DNA from 3 places in the Arthrobacter sp. KNU-44 genome. Region 1 is predicted to be linked to each of the others. Evidence: riboswitches for the same ligand, from Rfam matches in the RefSeq annotation. Region 1 holds a riboswitch; each other region holds the start of a gene.
What was found. A riboswitch is a leader RNA that binds a small molecule or an ion and turns the genes downstream of it on or off. The one in region 1 is predicted to bind S-adenosylmethionine.
Positions count from the first base shown of each region.

Region 2: another riboswitch for S-adenosylmethionine. It lies ahead of metX (homoserine O-acetyltransferase MetX); the one in region 1 lies ahead of ACSVHC_RS18305 (aminotransferase class V-fold PLP-dependent enzyme).
Region 3: another riboswitch for S-adenosylmethionine. It lies ahead of ACSVHC_RS05830 (hypothetical protein); the one in region 1 lies ahead of ACSVHC_RS18305 (aminotransferase class V-fold PLP-dependent enzyme).

Region 1 covers NZ_JBPXNG010000002.1:3,686,680-3,692,212, reverse strand. Annotated here, with positions in the region: gene aroA (3-phosphoshikimate 1-carboxyvinyltransferase) at 1-895, shown strand, start outside; gene rsgA (ribosome small subunit-dependent GTPase A) at 898-2,013, shown strand; gene hisN (histidinol-phosphatase) at 2,073-2,885, shown strand; SAM riboswitch class IV at 3,047-3,159, shown strand; gene ACSVHC_RS18305 (aminotransferase class V-fold PLP-dependent enzyme) at 3,195-4,619, shown strand; gene ACSVHC_RS18300 (class I SAM-dependent methyltransferase) at 4,670-5,446, shown strand; gene ACSVHC_RS18295 (metal-dependent transcriptional regulator) at 5,476-5,533, shown strand, end outside.
Region 2 covers NZ_JBPXNG010000002.1:635,392-640,924, reverse strand. Annotated here, with positions in the region: gene ACSVHC_RS03810 (VOC family protein) at 1-332, opposite strand, end outside; gene ACSVHC_RS03805 (bifunctional o-acetylhomoserine/o-acetylserine sulfhydrylase) at 579-1,895, shown strand; SAM riboswitch class IV at 2,056-2,171, shown strand; gene metX (homoserine O-acetyltransferase MetX) at 2,185-3,306, shown strand; gene ACSVHC_RS03795 (hypothetical protein) at 3,308-3,700, opposite strand; gene ACSVHC_RS03790 (SGNH/GDSL hydrolase family protein) at 3,768-4,610, opposite strand; gene ACSVHC_RS03785 (alpha/beta hydrolase) at 4,680-5,333, shown strand; gene ACSVHC_RS03780 (RNA-binding S4 domain-containing protein) at 5,407-5,533, opposite strand, start outside.
Region 3 covers NZ_JBPXNG010000002.1:1,090,271-1,095,803, reverse strand. Annotated here, with positions in the region: gene ACSVHC_RS05845 (matrixin family metalloprotease) at 1-461, opposite strand, end outside; gene ACSVHC_RS05840 (VIT1/CCC1 transporter family protein) at 586-1,764, opposite strand; gene ACSVHC_RS05835 (hypothetical protein) at 2,030-2,218, shown strand; gene ACSVHC_RS05830 (hypothetical protein) at 2,259-2,573, opposite strand; SAM riboswitch class IV at 2,588-2,707, opposite strand; gene ACSVHC_RS05825 (sodium:solute symporter family protein) at 2,842-4,374, opposite strand; gene ACSVHC_RS05820 (helix-turn-helix domain-containing protein) at 4,677-5,252, shown strand; gene ACSVHC_RS05815 (ammonium transporter) at 5,523-5,533, shown strand, end outside.

The DNA.
Region 1 (5,533 bases):
CGGGCACGCGGCGAGCTCCCTGCCGTTCAAAGTATCCGGCACGGGCTCTGTCCGCGGTGGCCACCTGGTGATCGATGCGAGCGCCTCGTCGCAGTTCGTCTCCGCCCTGTTGCTGGTCGGTGCCCGGTTCGATGAGGGCCTTCACCTGGAACATGTCGGCAAACCCGTACCGAGCCTTGACCACATCAACATGACCGTCTCGGTCCTGCGCGGCGTCGGAGTGCAGGTGGATGACTCCGTGCCGAACCATTGGCGCGTCGCCCCCGGTACCATCCAGGCGTTCGACGAGAGGATCGAGCAGGATCTCTCCAACGCGGGTCCCTTCCTCGCCGCGGCGTTGGCCACGAAGGGAACTGTCCGGATTCCCAACTGGCCGGCCAACACCACGCAAGTCGGGGACCTCTGGCGGGACATCCTCGCCGCCATGGGTGCCACTGTCACGCTGGACAACGGCACGCTGACAGTCACCGGCGGACCGGAGATCCTTGGCGCGGACTTCGACGAAACCAGCGAACTCGCCCCTACCGTTGCGGCATTGTGCGCCCTGGCAACCAGCCCTTCCCGGCTCACCGGCATCGCTCATTTGCGGGGCCACGAAACGGACAGGCTGGCTGCTTTGGTCGCCGAAATCAACCGGCTTGGCGGCGACGCCGAGGAAACCAGCGACGGCTTGGTGATCCGGCCCGCGGCGCTGCACGCCGGCGTCGTGCGCAGCTATGCCGACCACCGCATGGCTACCGCGGGCGCCATCCTTGGGCTCGCCATCGAGGGTGTCCAGGTCGAAGACATCGCGACGACTTCCAAGACCATGCCCGAATTTCCGCAAATCTGGGCATCGATGCTCAGTTCCGGCCCAGCGGGCGCGGACACCGTTTCAACGGAGACAAGCAACTAACGATGGCCCGCGACGCAAGCTCCTGGGATGAGTCCGATGTCCGGATCCGCCCCAACAAGAAGGGCACACGCCCCCGCACGAAAGACCGCCCGAGCCACGACGACGCCGTGATCGGGCGCATCATCACAGTCGACCGCGGCCGTTACACCGCGATCGTGGGCGAAAGCTCGGACAACGAACGCATTGTGATTGCCGCACGCGCCCGGGAACTGAGGCGCTCCCCCGTGGTTCCCGGAGACTTCGTGGCCCTCGTCGGCGATGTGTCCGGAGCCCCGGACACCCTCGCTCGCCTCGTGCGCGTCCAGGAGCGAAAGACCCTCCTGCGACGAAGCGCCGACGACACGGATCCGATCGAACGGGCCGTCGTCGCCAACGCCGATCAGCTCGTGGTGGTGGTTGCGGCCGCCAATCCGGAGCCGCGCACCGGATTCATCGACCGCGCCTTGGTGGCAGCGTACGACGCCGGAATCGAGCCGTTGCTGCTCGTCACCAAAGCGGACGTCAAGGATCCGACGGAATTGCTCGCCAACTATGTGAGCCTTGGTTTCCCCATCATCATCAGCCGCACGGCCGACGCCGGCGCCTCCGGCATCGATGCCCGTTCAGACGACGGCCTCTCCGCCCGCCTTGATGGCGACGCCGTCGGCCAATTGCGGGACTACCTCGACGGCAAGGTCACTGTGCTCCTGGGCCATTCCGGCGTCGGGAAGTCCACGATGGTGAATGCCCTCACCGGCGCCGAGCGCGCCACGGGCGGGGTCAACGCCGTGACGGGTCGGGGACGGCACACTTCGTCCTCTGCCCTCGCACTGAAGCTCAGCGATGCCCCCGGGGGCAGCTGGATCATCGATACGCCCGGCATCCGCTCCTTCGGCCTCGCCCACGTGAACCCGGACCGCATCCTGCATGCCTTCCCGGATCTGGAACCCGGAACGGAGATGTGCGAGCGAGGCTGCAAGCACGATGCCTCCGCGGTTCGATGCGGACTGGATTCCTGGGTCGCCGACGGCCACGCCGGCGAGGCAGGTCCGGCCCGCTTGGCGTCGTTGCGCCGGCTCCTCGGCGCGGACCCGCGCATGGAAGCCCAGGAGACCAAGGAATTGGGTACGGTCAACTAACTGCGCGCCTGCCGTCCTACCTCCCCGGCTCACCGGCGAACAGACGGTAGTTTGGAACCATGACCCAACCCGATTCGAGCTACAACGACGACCTGCGGCTGGCACACGTCCTGGCCGACTCCGTCGATTCCCTGACAATGGAGCGGTTCAAGGCACTGGACCTCCAGGTCGAGACCAAACCCGACCTGAGCCCCGTCACCGATGCCGACAAAGCAGCAGAGGAAGCAATCCGTGGGCAGCTCTCCCGTTCCCGCCCCCGCGACGCCGTCCTCGGGGAAGAATTCGGCAGCACGGGCCACGGCTCGAGGCGTTGGATCATCGACCCCATTGACGGGACCAAGAACTTCGTGCGTGGCGTACCCGTCTGGGCTACGCTGATCGCCCTCGTGGACGAGGGCGAGGTAGTAGTGGGGCTCGTGAGCGCTCCGGCGCTCGGCAAGCGTTGGTGGGCGGCCAAGGGCTCGGGCGCCTACATGGGCCGGTCGCTGGCCGCAGCCACCCGGTTGAAGGTTTCCAACGTGTCGCGGCTCGAAGACGCCTCGCTTTCCTACTCCGAGCTTTCCGAGTGGAAGCAGCACGATAAGCTGGACAACTTCCTGGGCCTCGAGAACGATGTCTGGCGCAGCCGTGCGTATGGCGATTTCTGGTCCTACTGCCTCGTGGCCGAGGGCGCCGTGGACATCGCTGCCGAGCCGGAACTCCAGGTCTACGACATGGCGGCTTTGGTGCCGATCGTGACGGAAGCCGGCGGGCGCTTCACGTCCCTGGACGGTGCGGATGGTCCCTTCGGCGGAAACGCCGTGGCCACTAACTCGATCCTGCACTCCGAGGTCCTCAAGAGGCTCAACCCCGAGCTCGACGACCTCCTCTAGTCCACTCTCTCCACTGAATAAACGACGGCGGACGCCCACTTTTGGGGGCGTCCGCCGCTTTTTCTTCGGCAGGAGGCACATTTTTCCGGCGGTGTAATAATCCGCTTAACAATCGCCGGTCACATTGGAATGAGCCTTGCCGGTGTCCTACGCTCTTTACAGGTCACGAGTGCCAGCGCGAAACCCCGGTTTGCTGGCCGGCAACCCTCCATCGCGGCGGGGTGCCCCGGGTGACGACCCGGCCGGTCCGGAACGGATGCGGCAAGCGCGGACCCCCTGCACGCAGGGGTCCCTCTTGAGTGAGGTCCCATGAGCACAGCCACATTTACTTCCCAGGCTCTTTCGCTGAACAACGAATCTGCACAGCACCGCGGTGAAACCCTCCCCCGGGCATCGCGCCCACTCGCTGCGGTCACCGGCGCGGAGTTGCAGGCACCCTTGATCCAGGGCGGCCACATCCGCTACGCCAATCTTGACTACGGCGCTTCCGCACCTGCCCTGACGGTGGTTTCCGCGTACCTCAACGAGATCCTGCCGTACTACGCGAGCGTCCACCGCGGCGCAGGCTATGCCTCCCAAATCAGCACCTCGGTCTATGAAAACGCCCGCAACATCGTCCGTGACTTCGTTGGCGGCCGGCCGGACGATTCGGTCATTTTCACGCGCAACACCACTGATTCCCTCAATCTACTGGCCGGCTGCCTGCCAGTTGAGGACGGTCGACACATTGGCGAAGTCCTTTACCTGGACATCGAGCACCACGCCAATCTCCTCCCGTGGCAAAGTGTCCCCCACCGCAGCATCGTTGCCGCGGGAACGTTGTCCGAGACCGTCGCCAACGTCCGCACAGCGCTCTCCCACGGCGGCGTCAGCCTCCTGGCTGTCACCGGCGCGTCAAACGTGACCGGCGAAATCCTGCCCATCAAGGAACTCGCTGCCTTGGCCCACGAATTCGGGGCGCGGATTGTGGTGGACGCGGCGCAACTCGCCCCGCACCGCAGAATCGACATCGCCGCCGCGGATGTCGACTACTTGGTTTTCTCGGGGCATAAGCTTTATGCGCCGTTCGGCGCAGGTGTCCTGGTGGGCCGTCCCGACTGGCTCGACGCCGGTACACCGCACCTGGCCGGAGGCGGCGCCGTCCGAGAAGCGCGCCTCGATTCCGTCAGCTGGGCCACAGGACCGGCCAGGCACGAAGGCGGCTCGCCGAACGTACTCGGCGCGGCCACACTCGCCCGGGCCACACAGGTCATCGCCAGCCTCGACCACGATGAATGGCACGCCCACGAGGCAGCCATCCGCTCGCATCTGGTCGAGGGCCTCAAGCAAATCGACGGCGTGACCGTGCACCAGATCTTCAGCGACACGGATCCCCAGGACACCATCGGCGTCGTGAACTTCTCGCTCCAGGGCTACGACGCCGGACTTGTGGCTGCCTATCTTGCGGCCGAGCACGGCATTGGCCTGCGCGACGGACGCTTTTGCGCCCACCCGCTGCTCAAGCGCCTCGGCCTGCCCTCCGGATCACTTCGAGCCAGTTTCGGCGTGGGCTCGCGCTTGGAAGACGCCACCCGGCTCATTGCGGGCATCCACGCGCTCAAGAGCAACGGCCTCGGCTGGGACTACGTAGTGGATGCCGGCCGCTGGGTGCCGGCGAACGACCACCGCAGCTACCCGGAGTGGGCTCCCAACACTCCCGGGACCGCGGGAGCCGCTCCCTGCAGCACTGACTGATTGCGGTAGATTCGTAGGGTATTTTTCCTGTCCTACGAAGGAGTTCCTGCGTGGCCCCGCGACCCAAAGGCACATCAGCCGGCCCCAAGCTCTATGAGGAACGGCGCCTTGAACTCGGCCGGAGTTTCCAGGACGGCGGAGAACACTATGATCGTGTCCGGCCCGGCTACCCTGCGGATTCGGCCGACTGGCTGCTGCCGGAAGGCGCCCGGGACGCGGCAGACATCGGCGCCGGCACCGGAAAGTTCACCGCGCTCTTCGTCGAGCGCGGGCTCGCGGTGTCCGCAGTGGACCCCTCGATGGACATGCTCACCCAGCTCCGCAAAACGTATCCACAAGTGATCACCCTGGAGGGCACTGCCGAGGCAACTGGACTGGCGGACTCAGCATTCGACGTCGTCAGCGTTGCCCAGGCCTGGCACTGGTGCGATCCCCTCGCCGCGAGCACCGAGATCGCCCGGATCCTTCGACCCCAGGGCACTATCGGCTTGATCTGGAACCAAATGGACACTTCGGTGCCCTGGGTCCATCGATTGACCCGCATCATGCATGCCGGCGATGTCCACAAACCGGACTTCCGGCCTGTGGTGGGCCCGGAGTTCGCGGGTCTCGAAAGTCACGTGACACATTGGGAGGATCCCGTGACTCCGGCCGACATCCTCGAACTTGTGAAGTCGCGCAGCTACTACCTGAGGGCGAATGACGCCAACCGGGCCAAAGTCATGGGCAACCTTCAGTGGTACCTCTTCGAACATCTGGGCCATGCCGAGGGCGAGGTCATCCCGTTGCCTTATCTCACGCAGAGCTGGCGGGCGCGGAAAGTCTGATTCGGCCGGTACGCGATAGGCTTGGAACCGTGAAGACCAGTGCGCCCTCCTCCTCGATCGAGGACTACGTCAAGGTCATCTACTCCT
Region 2 (5,533 bases), 3.1 Mb from region 1:
TTGCGGTTGCCGGGGACAGCGGCGCGTCCGAGCCGCTCTTCGAACGGGCTCAGGTCGTCAACAGCGACGCACCAGCCCATCCAACCGCCTCCTGCGGCGGAGCGTGCACGGACTGCTTGTCCAAAAGGTGCCTTGTCGGATGCCGGGTGGTCTAGGACCTCGACAACTTCCAGGTATTTGTGGTCAGCAAGGGGGATGATCATGTTCCGGGTACCGAAGCGCGGATGCACTCCGCCCCGGACTGCGTCCACTCCCAATGCTGCGGAAATTCGCTCGGTGGTGGCCAAGAGGCCATCTCGTTCACAAGCGTAAGAGACGTGATCCATGCGCATGGCTTCATCTTGGCACTTTGTGATGGAGCTCTCAGCTAAGTCAAGCCTAACCAAGGTGGGATGTATCGAAAAGGCAGCTCAGAGTCACTTCAGGACGCGCCGGGACCGAAAACTACTGTGTTCGTCACAAACCTTCCGGAGCCCGCAATACCGTCCATAGACTGGCGCCAACCGAACGCCGGCAGGCTGAATACTTCAGCCCGGCAGGCTGAAACACGGCAAGAGCCCAGACAACCAGGAGTCCGCATGTCGCAAGGATGGTCATTCGAAACGCGCCAGATCCACGCCGGCCAGGAGCCGGACGCCGCCACCGGCGCCCGGGCACTTCCCATCTACCAGACCACTTCGTTCGTCTTTCCCAGCGCGGAAAGCGCGGCCAACCGCTTTGCGCTCGCCGAGCTGGCACCCATCTACACCCGGATCGGCAACCCCACGCAGGATGCGGTGGAACAGCGCATAGCGAGCCTGGAGGGTGGACTCGCGGCACTCCTGCTGAGCTCCGGCCAGGCCGCGGAAACGTTCGCCATCCTCAACGTCGCCGAGGCTGGCGACCACCTGGTCGCCAGCCCGAGCCTCTACGGCGGCACATACAACCTGCTGGCGCACACGCTGAAGAAATTCGGAATCTCGGTCACCTTCGTCGAGGACCCGGACAACCTCGAACACTGGCGTGACGCCGTGCAGCCAAACACCAAGCTGTTCTTCGCCGAAGTCGTCTCCAACCCGCGCCAGGACGTTTTGGACATCGAGGGCGTCTCCCGCATCGCGCACGAAGCCGGAGTCCCGCTCGTCGTCGACAACACCCTCGCCACGCCCTACCTGATCCGGCCCATCGAGTGGGGCGCGGACATCGTGGTGCATTCGGCCACCAAGTACCTGGGCGGGCACGGATCCGCCATTGCCGGAGTCATCGTGGACTCCGGCAACTTCGATTTCGGCAAGGACCCCGAGCGGTTCCCCAACTTCAACACTCCGGACCCCAGCTATAACGGCCTGGTCTATGCCCGGGACCTCGGCAAGGACGGTGCCCTCGGCGCGAACCTCTCCTACATCCTCAAGGCCCGGGTCCAGCTCCTGCGCGACCTTGGCTCGGCAGTTTCACCGTTCAACGCTTTCCTGATCTCCCAGGGAATCGAAACCCTCAGCCTGCGGGTGGAACGCCACGTGGAGAACGCCACGAAAGTGGCGCAATGGCTCGAAGGGCGCGACGACGTCGAATCGGTCGCGTACGCGGGGCTGCCTTCCAGTCCGTGGTTCGAGCGCGGGCGGAAGTACGGACCCCGCGGCACCGGCGCGGTGGTGTCCTTCACCATCCGCGGCGGGATCGACGCCGGCAAACGCTTCGTGGACGCCCTGGAACTGCATTCGCACGTGGCAAACATCGGGGACGTCCATTCCTTGGTTATCCACCCCGCGTCCACGACACACAGCCAGCTGACCCCCGAACGGCAGGCCGTGGCCGGAGTGACCCCGGGCCTGGTGCGGCTGTCCGTCGGGATCGAGCACATCGACGACATCCTCGCGGACCTCGAGTCAGGATTCCGGGCGGCGAAGGGCAGCTAGTGCCGCTCCGGATGGCGCAGGAGGCCGGCGGGCGACGCAACATGAATCTTCGCCAGCCGGCCTCCTTGGTCCCTGCTTCGTGAACAAAACACGGTCAAGTGTCACAAAGGTGTCATAATCTTCGTCAGAAGGGGTCCGGTTTTCCTAGACTCTTCCTATAGGTCATGAGTGCCAGCGACAGCCCCGGCTTGCTGGCCGGCAACCCTCCATTCGCGGCGGGGTGCCCCGGGTGAAGACCTGGCCCTTCGCTGTGTTGGCGGCGGGCAAGCGCGATGTGAGGTGTCAACGAATGACAATTGCTGCAACAGCCATACCCCTTTCCGGTACCCAGGACGGAACACTCAAATATGTTTCCGTGGGCGGACTCGAACTGGAGGCCGGAGGTTTCCTGCCGGAGGTCCTCCTTGCGTACGAAACATGGGGGCGGCTCAATGCCGACGCTTCGAACGCCGTCCTGGTGGAACACGCCCTGACGGGCAGCACCCATGTGGCCCGTGGCGAGAGCGACGAAGAAGGCTGGTGGGAGCAACTCGTTGGTCCGGGCGCCACCATCGACACGGACCGCTACTTCGTGGTCTCCGTCAACATCGTGGGAGGCTGCTACGGCAGCACCGGGCCGTCGTCGAGCGCTCCTGACGGCAAACCGTGGGGTTCCCGCTTCCCTCTGGTGACGCTGAGGGACAGCACCGTAGCCGAAGCCCGGCTCGCCGACGCTCTAGGGATCCGCAGCTGGCACACCGTCGTGGGCGGGTCCATGGGCGGTGCCCGTGCACTCGAATGGGCTGTCGGCTATCCGGGCCGGGTCGAGCGATGCGCCGTGATTTCGATCGGGGCGTACAGCACTGCCGAGCAGATCGCGTTCGCGCAGGCCCAGACGCTCGCCATCCGGCAGGACGCCGACTTCAACGGCGGTGACTACTATGGCCAGGCCGCGCCCGAGGCGGGGTTGGCCCTTGCCCGGCGGATCGCCCACATCACCTACCGTTCGGCGGATGAACTGGACTTCCGCTTCGGCAGGAACGCCCAAGGCGGCGAGGCACCCCTCCAGGCTGCCGCGCTGGGGGACCGCGGCCGCTACCAGGTGGAGAGCTACCTCGACCACCAGGGACGCAAGCTGGTCCAGCGCTTCGACGCCAACAGCTACATCGCCATCACCGAGGCCCTCATGAGCCACGACATCACCCGCGGCCGCGGCTCATTGGAGGAGGCGCTGTCCGTGGCAACGGCGAAGTTCTTCGTTGCGTCGGTGGACTCGGACCGGCTCTACTTCCCGGAACAATCCCACGAGCTGGCCAAGGCCTTGCCCGGAGAGGTCCCGGTTCACGTAATCCAGGCGCCGATCGGGCACGACGGTTTCCTCACCGAGATCGGCCAGCTCGGCCCCCAGTTGCGCGAAGCCTTCTTCGGCTGAATCAGCCGTTCATGATCTCCTGGCGGAGCTTCATGTAATCCTCCATGGCGATTTTCCCGTCGCTGTACTCCTGGTCCAGTTCGGCCAGTTTCCGTGCCCGGTAGCCTTGGGGCGCGCTGTTCGGCTGGGGCGCGCTGTTCGTTTGCGGAGCAGCCGACGACGGCGGAGCGGCCTGCGGTACGGGCGTCGCCACCGGGGGTTGCGGCTCAGCCGGGAAAATTACCGGGGGTTGCTCCGGGTATCCGACGGGGTTGGTCTGCGGAGGATAGGGCTGACCGGGGTAATTCTGCGGAGGGAAGTCCCGGAGCCTGCGTTGGCGCGAGCGGTTGTACATGCGGATCCCCATCGGAATCAGCCAAGAGCAGACGATGATCCAGAAGATCAAATTGTTCACGGTACAGGCCTCCTAGGTCTTTCACCAGCTTAGCCCCGCCCCCCGTGACCCGCCCTGTGGTTCCCGCTCAACTCCGGGGCAGGAAGGTGTCGGCAGGACCGAAGACGGGTCCCGGCGTCGGGCGTTTCGGCAGGATGCCGTCACCGGAGGACCGGTGCCGGATCCTGCGGATGACCCAGGGGACAAAATACTCCCGTGCCCATACGAGGTCGCCCGAGCGGGCTTCGCGCCAACTGCGCTGGGGGAGCGGCTTGGGGAACAGTGGTTCGAGGCTATGCGGCACATTGAGTGAGTCGAGGACCATCGCGGCGATCGTGTGGTGGCCGAGCGGGGAGAAATGCAGGCGGTCTTCGTCCCACATCTGGGAGTTGGAGAGCTGCCGCAGGGACCACATATCAGCGATCACGGCATCGTTGCGGGCGGCCACCGTGCGGAGGTTTTCGTTGTAGATGGCCACCTTGCCGCGGATCCGGCCGAGTACTGACGACAAGGTGTCCGGGCCGTTGAAGAGAACCACGGTGGCGCCTTCGGAACTCAGGGTCTGCACGGCGGCATCGAGTTTCTCGGCCAGGGCGTCCGGATCGCCGCCGGGACGGATGAGGTCGTTGCCGCCTGCGGAGATGCTCACGAGGTCCGGCTTGAGGTCCATGCACGGGCCAAGTTGTTCGTCGAGGATCTGCTGGAGCAGCCGCCCGCGGATGGCGAGGTTAGCGTAGGCGAAATCCCGGTGTCCCCTGCTCAGTTCCTCGGCTACGCGGTCGGCCCAGCCGCGATGTCCCCCTGGATTGTTGGGTTCCGGGTCGCCGATGCCTTCGGTAAAGGAATCACCGAGTGCCACGTAGCGCGTCCACGGATGAATCCGCTCGTGCGGCTTTGCCTCCACCATGGAATCAGTGTCACTCACGTTCATATCCTGCCTCTTGCTGCAACGCTACGCGCCCGTAGCTTGTTACTCATGGGTAACTGTAAGAATAGTCCCATGAGTCAAGCTTCTGCCTTTCCCGCCCCGGTCGTTTTGTGGTCCCACGAAGAGGAGGAGCGGGCTGGAAAGCCGTTGCTGGTCCTGTTGCACGGTTACGGCTCCAACGAGCAAGACCTCTTCAGCCTTGCCGGGCTGTTGCCCCGGGACTTCGTCGTCGCTTCGCTCCGCGCGCCGATCGCGACGGGCCCAGGCTTCACGTGGTTCCCGCTCACGGCGTCCATCGACTACTCGCTCGACGCCGTCAAGGACGCCGCGGAGTACGTGTTTTCCTGGTTGGACTCGTGCAAGTCCAACCACAGCTCGGTGACGCTCCTCGGATTTTCCATGGGCATGGCCATGGCAACCTCGCTGCTCCGTCAGCGCCCGGCGGACTTTGCCGCCGTCGTCGGGCTTTCAGGCTTCGTCGTGGACGCCGATGCCGACCCCGCCTTCCGTGACGCCGAACTGGACGGTTCCGTGCCGCTCTTCTGGGGCCGGGACCAGCAGGACCCTGTCATCACCCCCGACAAGATCGAATACACCATGGGGTGGGTGCGAAAGCACACGGACCTCACCAAGGTGCTCTACACGGGTATGTGGCACGGCATCAACGAGCAGGAAATCGGCCACGTATGCGAATTCCTGGAGCACAAGGTCCTCGCGTCCGTCTGAAAGCAACGCGGGGTCACTTACGGCCCATTCCGAGGCACTTAATGGGCCATAAGTGACCCCGCGTTGCCAATAGCTAGGAAGCGGCGGTGATCCGCACCGTCTGCCCGTTGACGGTCACGGTGTCGCCGACATGGAGCTGGCGGCCCCGGCGATCGTCGATCTCGCCGTTGACTTTGACCAGGCCGTTCTTGATGAGTTCC
Region 3 (5,533 bases), 2.6 Mb from region 1:
TAGGGCTTGCGCTTCTCGGAGGGGTTTTCCGTGCTGGGGCCGTCGTCAACGAATTTGAGGCCGGTGGCGGCGGCGATCTTGGCGATGGCGTCGGCGATGAGCCCCTCGGATCCGGCCGGGGCGAGGGCTGCGTTGACCACGTAGTGCAATGGCCGGCACGGAGAGTAGCCAACTGGGGTGCCGTCGGCGTTGGTGGCCAGGAACTTGTAGGAGCTGCTGGCTACCGCAGGCTTCGCGGGGGAGCCGAGCGGCTGCCCGGCTTCCTCCAGTCCAGGTGGTGGGGTATCCGGCGCACGGGCCGCTTTTTGTGGTGCCTGCCCGGGAGCCCCGTCCTGCCCGGGGCTGCTTGCCGTGGCATGGGCAGAAGGGGTCCGGTTTGGAAGCAAGCCGGTGATCCCGGGGCCGCCGCGGAGGAATCCACTGACCAGGACGGCTACGGCAGCGACGACTGCCACCACCATCAAGTTTCGGAACAGCGCCAGAACGGTACTGGGGCGCTTGGGCGGCGGACCGCCGTCGTAACCGTAGTTTGAATGCAAGTCTTCCCCCAAGTCCCTGCACCGGCGCCCCGTCGGGCCGGCGCTACTAACCGATGACTGCGCCGAAGACGAGTCCCAGCCCATACGTTGCCGCGGCCGCACCGAGCCCGATGGCGAGCTGCCGGAGGCCGCGGGTCAGCGGCGAGGTTCCGGACAACAAGCCGACGACGGCGCCGGTCGACAGAAGCGCGATGCCCACCAGCGTACCGGCCACAGCAAGCGCCGCGAAGCCCGTCATGCCGAAGATGAACGGCAGGATGGGCACGATGGCGCCCGAAGCGAAGAAGCAGAAGCTCGAGATCGCGGCACCCCAGGCGGAGCCTACGGCCTCGTGCTCGTTGACGGTTTCTTCCACTTCGGGTTGGAGCGAGAGGCTGGGATCGCAATCGCAGCTGTAGAGGCCCATGCGTTCGGCGGCCCGGTGTTCGGCGGCTTCTCGGGACATGCCCCGGGCCAGATACACCAAGACCAGCTCATTGTGCTCGATGTCCAGCGCAGGGGCTGCGGTGAGCGTGGCCTGGGTGGGGCGGGTGGCCTTGAGGAGCTCGAGTTGCGAGCGCACCGAGACATACTCGCCGGCACCCATGGACAAGGCGCCCGCCAGCAGGCCTGCGATGCCGCTGAACAGGACCACGGTGGCGGGAACGCCGGTGGCCGCCATGCCCATTACGAGTGAAAGGTTGCTGACAAGGCCGTCGTTGGCGCCGAATACGGCCGCGCGGAACGTGCCGGACAACCTGTTGCGGCCGCGCGTCGCCAGGCCGCGGACTACTTCTTCGTGGATCTGTTCGTCGGCCGCCATGGCGCGGGTCGCTGCCGGATCCTTCGCGTAAGGCGAGCGGCCTTCAGCCCGTTGGGCGAGGGCCAGCACGAACACCGATCCGAAGTTCCGGGCCAGGAAGCCGAGCATTTGGCTTCGGACCGAGGCCGCCTTCGGCATACCGGCATGTTCGCCGAGGAGCTTGAGCCAGTGTGCCTCATGGCGGCCTTCAGCCTCTGCGAGGGCCAAAAGGATTTCGCGTTCCTCGCCGTCGCGGCGCTGCGCCAGTTGGCGGTAAACGGCGGCCTCGGCTCGCTCATCCGCCAAGTACTGCCGCCAGCGCTTGATGTCCGACGACGACGGGGGAGCCTTGGGGGCTGCTACGTCCTGCGATGGACTGCTTGAGTCCTGCGGATTATCTGGATGCGAGTTGTCTGGATGCGAGGGTTTTGTGTGCGGTTGCACCGGGACTCCTGGGTTGCTGGGGCGGGCTTCATCGCCTCATTGCGGCTCCACTCTATCGCCAATTTCCGCGGTTTTTCGGCCGGTAATCCTCACTGGAGAATTTAGGTCCCCCTCAAAAACGGGAGGCTCCCGGGAAGCCTTGACCACGGCAGGGGGCAGTGCTGGGATGGATGGACAGGGTCCACGAATTGGCGGGGTAGCGCTGGACGGCTGCCTCCTATGCCTGTGCGATGGGCTCAGCGGCACGTCGAACGGAGGTTGCACCATGGACAGCACCGAGACCCACGCCCGCCACCCCGACCGTCCCACGGTCGAGGCCGATCCCGCCTATGACTACAACGAGGACCTGGCGGTGGACGAGGACTGGGACGACCAATCCGAGGTTCTTGACGACGACGAGCGGCCGGTTGCCCTCGATGCCGACGAACACCGTGAGGCTGAAGAGATCGAGTAGCCCCGGGCTCCGCTGAACCCGAGGTGCTAAACCCGGGCGGCTAAAACGCGCTCAGGATGAAGTGCCTCTGCACGCCTGCCCGGTGCCCGGTTGCCGCCACCGTAAGGGTGAGTTTCCGTGTCGCCGGGAACCAGCGGGCGGGCTGGACCGCCTTTGAGAGCGCTTCGGTGATGAGCCGCGGCTCATGATGCCAATAGCGTTCCAAGTTCCCGTCCACCACGAACGTGATGGAGCCTTGGGACAGGTCGACGCCGGGAATCACCCGGACGAACTCGTCCACCCGCCGGGGGCGGGGCAACAACAGGGTGCCGGACTGGGTGGTGCGGTCGGCGGTGGCGCCGATTTCGAAAGGCATGGCCTTCTCCTGTGGAGTTGCTCTTGCCCGTTCGGTTGTCTCTGGTCCGAGCCGGGCCGCTTCTTCATCCGAACCACCCGCGAACATGGGGTTGGCGTGTGGCAAGTCGGAGCTTGGCACCACATCTCTTGAAGCTCTTCCTACTGTACATGGAACGGTACAATCGCGGCCCGGTATTAAGGCTCGGTAGAAATGGTTCCAAAAGGCAGCGGCGCCGCACCCTCGAGGAGAAGGTGCGGCGCCGCCGTCGTACTTGATTCTGTGAAGCTTAGTGGCTGGCCACCGGGTGGGCTTCCAAGGGGAGCTCCTCCACGGCTGCTCCGGCAACGCGGCGGTCCCAAGCTTCGCGGACCGCGGGTTCGGTTGGCGGGGTCAGCAGGGAGACCACAACGTAGACCACGAGCGAGGCGCCGAGGCCCCAGTAGATGGGATCGTTGGCGTAGACGCCGTCTTCGCTGGGGATGATTCCCGTGGCGTAGGCGATCAGCAGGCCCAGCGTCAGTACGGACCCGACCGCCATGGACCAGGCCGCGGCAATACCGGTGCCGCGCTTCCAGACCAGCCCGCCCAGGATGGCAACCAGGAGTCCACCCACGAGGATGTCGTAGGCGATGGTCAGGGCTACCACGACGTCTTGCGCCGCCATCGAGATCAGCACGGCAACGATGCCCAGGCCAAGGACCCAGTACCGGTTGGCCTTGACGTCGTGCTCGGGGTTTTCGGTGTCGTCGGTGTTGATTGTCTTGCCGAACCAGCTGGCCACGAACGGGACTACGTCGGCGCGGGCAACGGTGGCTGCGGCGATGAGGGCCCCGGAAGCGGTGGACATCATGGCCGCGACTGCCGCGGCCATGACGAGGCCGCCGATGCCGATCGGCAGGATGTGGGTGGCTACCTCGGCGTAGACAACGTCTTTGCCGAGGGCCTTGACGTCGATATTGGGCAGGGCCACGCGGGCGGCAAGGCCGATCAAAGCTCCGGCGACGCCGTACAGGACGCAGTAGATGCCGGCAGTGGCGCCGCCCCAACGGGCCACCTTGGGGGTCTTGGCGGTGAAGACGCGCTGCCAGATGTCCTGGCCGATCAGGAGGCCCAGGGTGTAGACCACGAAGTACGTGATGATGGTCTGCGCTCCGATGCCGTCCAACTGGAAGAAGCTGGCGTCAACGCGGGCACGGATGCCGTCGAAGCCGCCGGCGGCGTTGAGGACGAACGGGAGCATGAGGAAGAAGATGCCTACCGTCTTGATGATGAACTGCACCTGGTCGGCGAGGGTGATGGACCACATGCCGCCGATGGTGGAGTAGACGAGGACGATTGCGCCGCCGACGGCGATGGCAAGCCAGCGCTCCCAGCCGAAGAGGACAACGAAGATGGTGGCGTAGGCACCAGTGGACGTGGCGCACAGCATGAGTGTGTAGGCCAGCATGACGATGCCGGAGGTCTGCGTGGCTCGCTGGCCGTAGCGCAGGCTCAGCATCTGGGAGACCGTGTAGATCTTCAGTCGCTGGATGGTGCCGGCGAAAAGCAGGCTCAGGAGGAGCACGCCCGAACCGATCGCGACCACCAGCCACATGCCGGAGACACCGAACTTGTAGCCGAGACCGACGCCGCCAACCGTCGATGCGCCGCCGAGGACGACGGCGGCCATGGTGCCGGTGTAGAGCATCGGACCGAGGCGGCGTCCTGCCACCAGGAAGTCGCTGTTGTTCTTGGTGCGCGACTTGCCCCACCAGCCGAAGGCCAGCATGGCAAGCAAATACACCACCACGATCGCAATATTGATGAACGAAGAGTCCACGGTTGGCTCCTGAAAGTGATGCGCAGAGCTCTGGGGGATTCCGACGCCGGTCCGCTGGGTTCGCGCGGGGTTGCGGAAGGTCTCTGCGCTGGTGATTGGGGAGAGTAGTCTGTGATGTATGCCTCACAAACAACACTTGTTGCCTATGAGGATACGTAGTGATGCGAGTAACAGTCAAGACGCTGTCTTGCACAGCGGACTCATCGGCGGCCCTCCGGCTAGCCAAAGGCCCTGCCACGCGGGCGATCCGGCTACTATTGCTGCAATGACAGGGCCGCATAAACGGCCTGAAAGGTTCGTGAATGAAGGCTCTCCCCGTTGAACCGAGCAATGTCCCCGTTGCCATCGGTTCCAGAATCCGCGCCGCCCGCCAATCGCAGCGGCTCACCATCGAGCAGGTTGCCGACGCCACTGGCCTCACCAAAGGGTTCCTGAGCCGTGTGGAGCGTGACCTGACATCGCCGTCGGTCGCTTCCCTTGTGACGCTTTGCCAAGTTCTCTCAGTGTCCATCGGAGACCTTTTCGCCGCACCGGAGACACACCTGACCCGGCGCGACGACGGGCCGAGGATTTCGCTCGGTGGCCAGGGAATCGTGGAGCGGCTCCTGACTGCCCGATCGGAACGGAGGTTGCAGATCCTGCAGGCCTCCATCGAGCCACGCGGCCGCGGAGAAGCCGAGCTTTACGCCGTCGATTGTGACGTCGATGTCCTGCACGTCGTCAAGGGCCGGATCAAATTGATCCTCACCAACGAGGAGTACGAGCTCGAAGAAGGAGACACGCTGTCCTTCCCGGGCCGCGAGCCGCACACCTGGGTCAATCCGACGGACGAGCCCGTCGAGGTTCTCTGGATCCTGGTGCCGGCAGCCAGCCGCTGACGCTGGCGCCTTGGCCACCCGGCGTACGAGGCCGACACGCGGCGTGTAACACGCCTGAAACATGACTGACTTCCGGATTTAACCCTGGGGCCTTTGGTGTTACGTGCCTGAAATGAGCCGTGCCGAAGGCTGAAACAGGCCGACTGTACGTTCGAGTCAACGCAACTTGTCAAGGTCGGTAACCCGTGAGGTACCAGGACCTGTTCGTTTTAAAAATGGTCTCGCCGTGCGGGCGCCATGGAGCGCCGTATATGCAGGAAGGCTCCCGAAATGAACCCAGT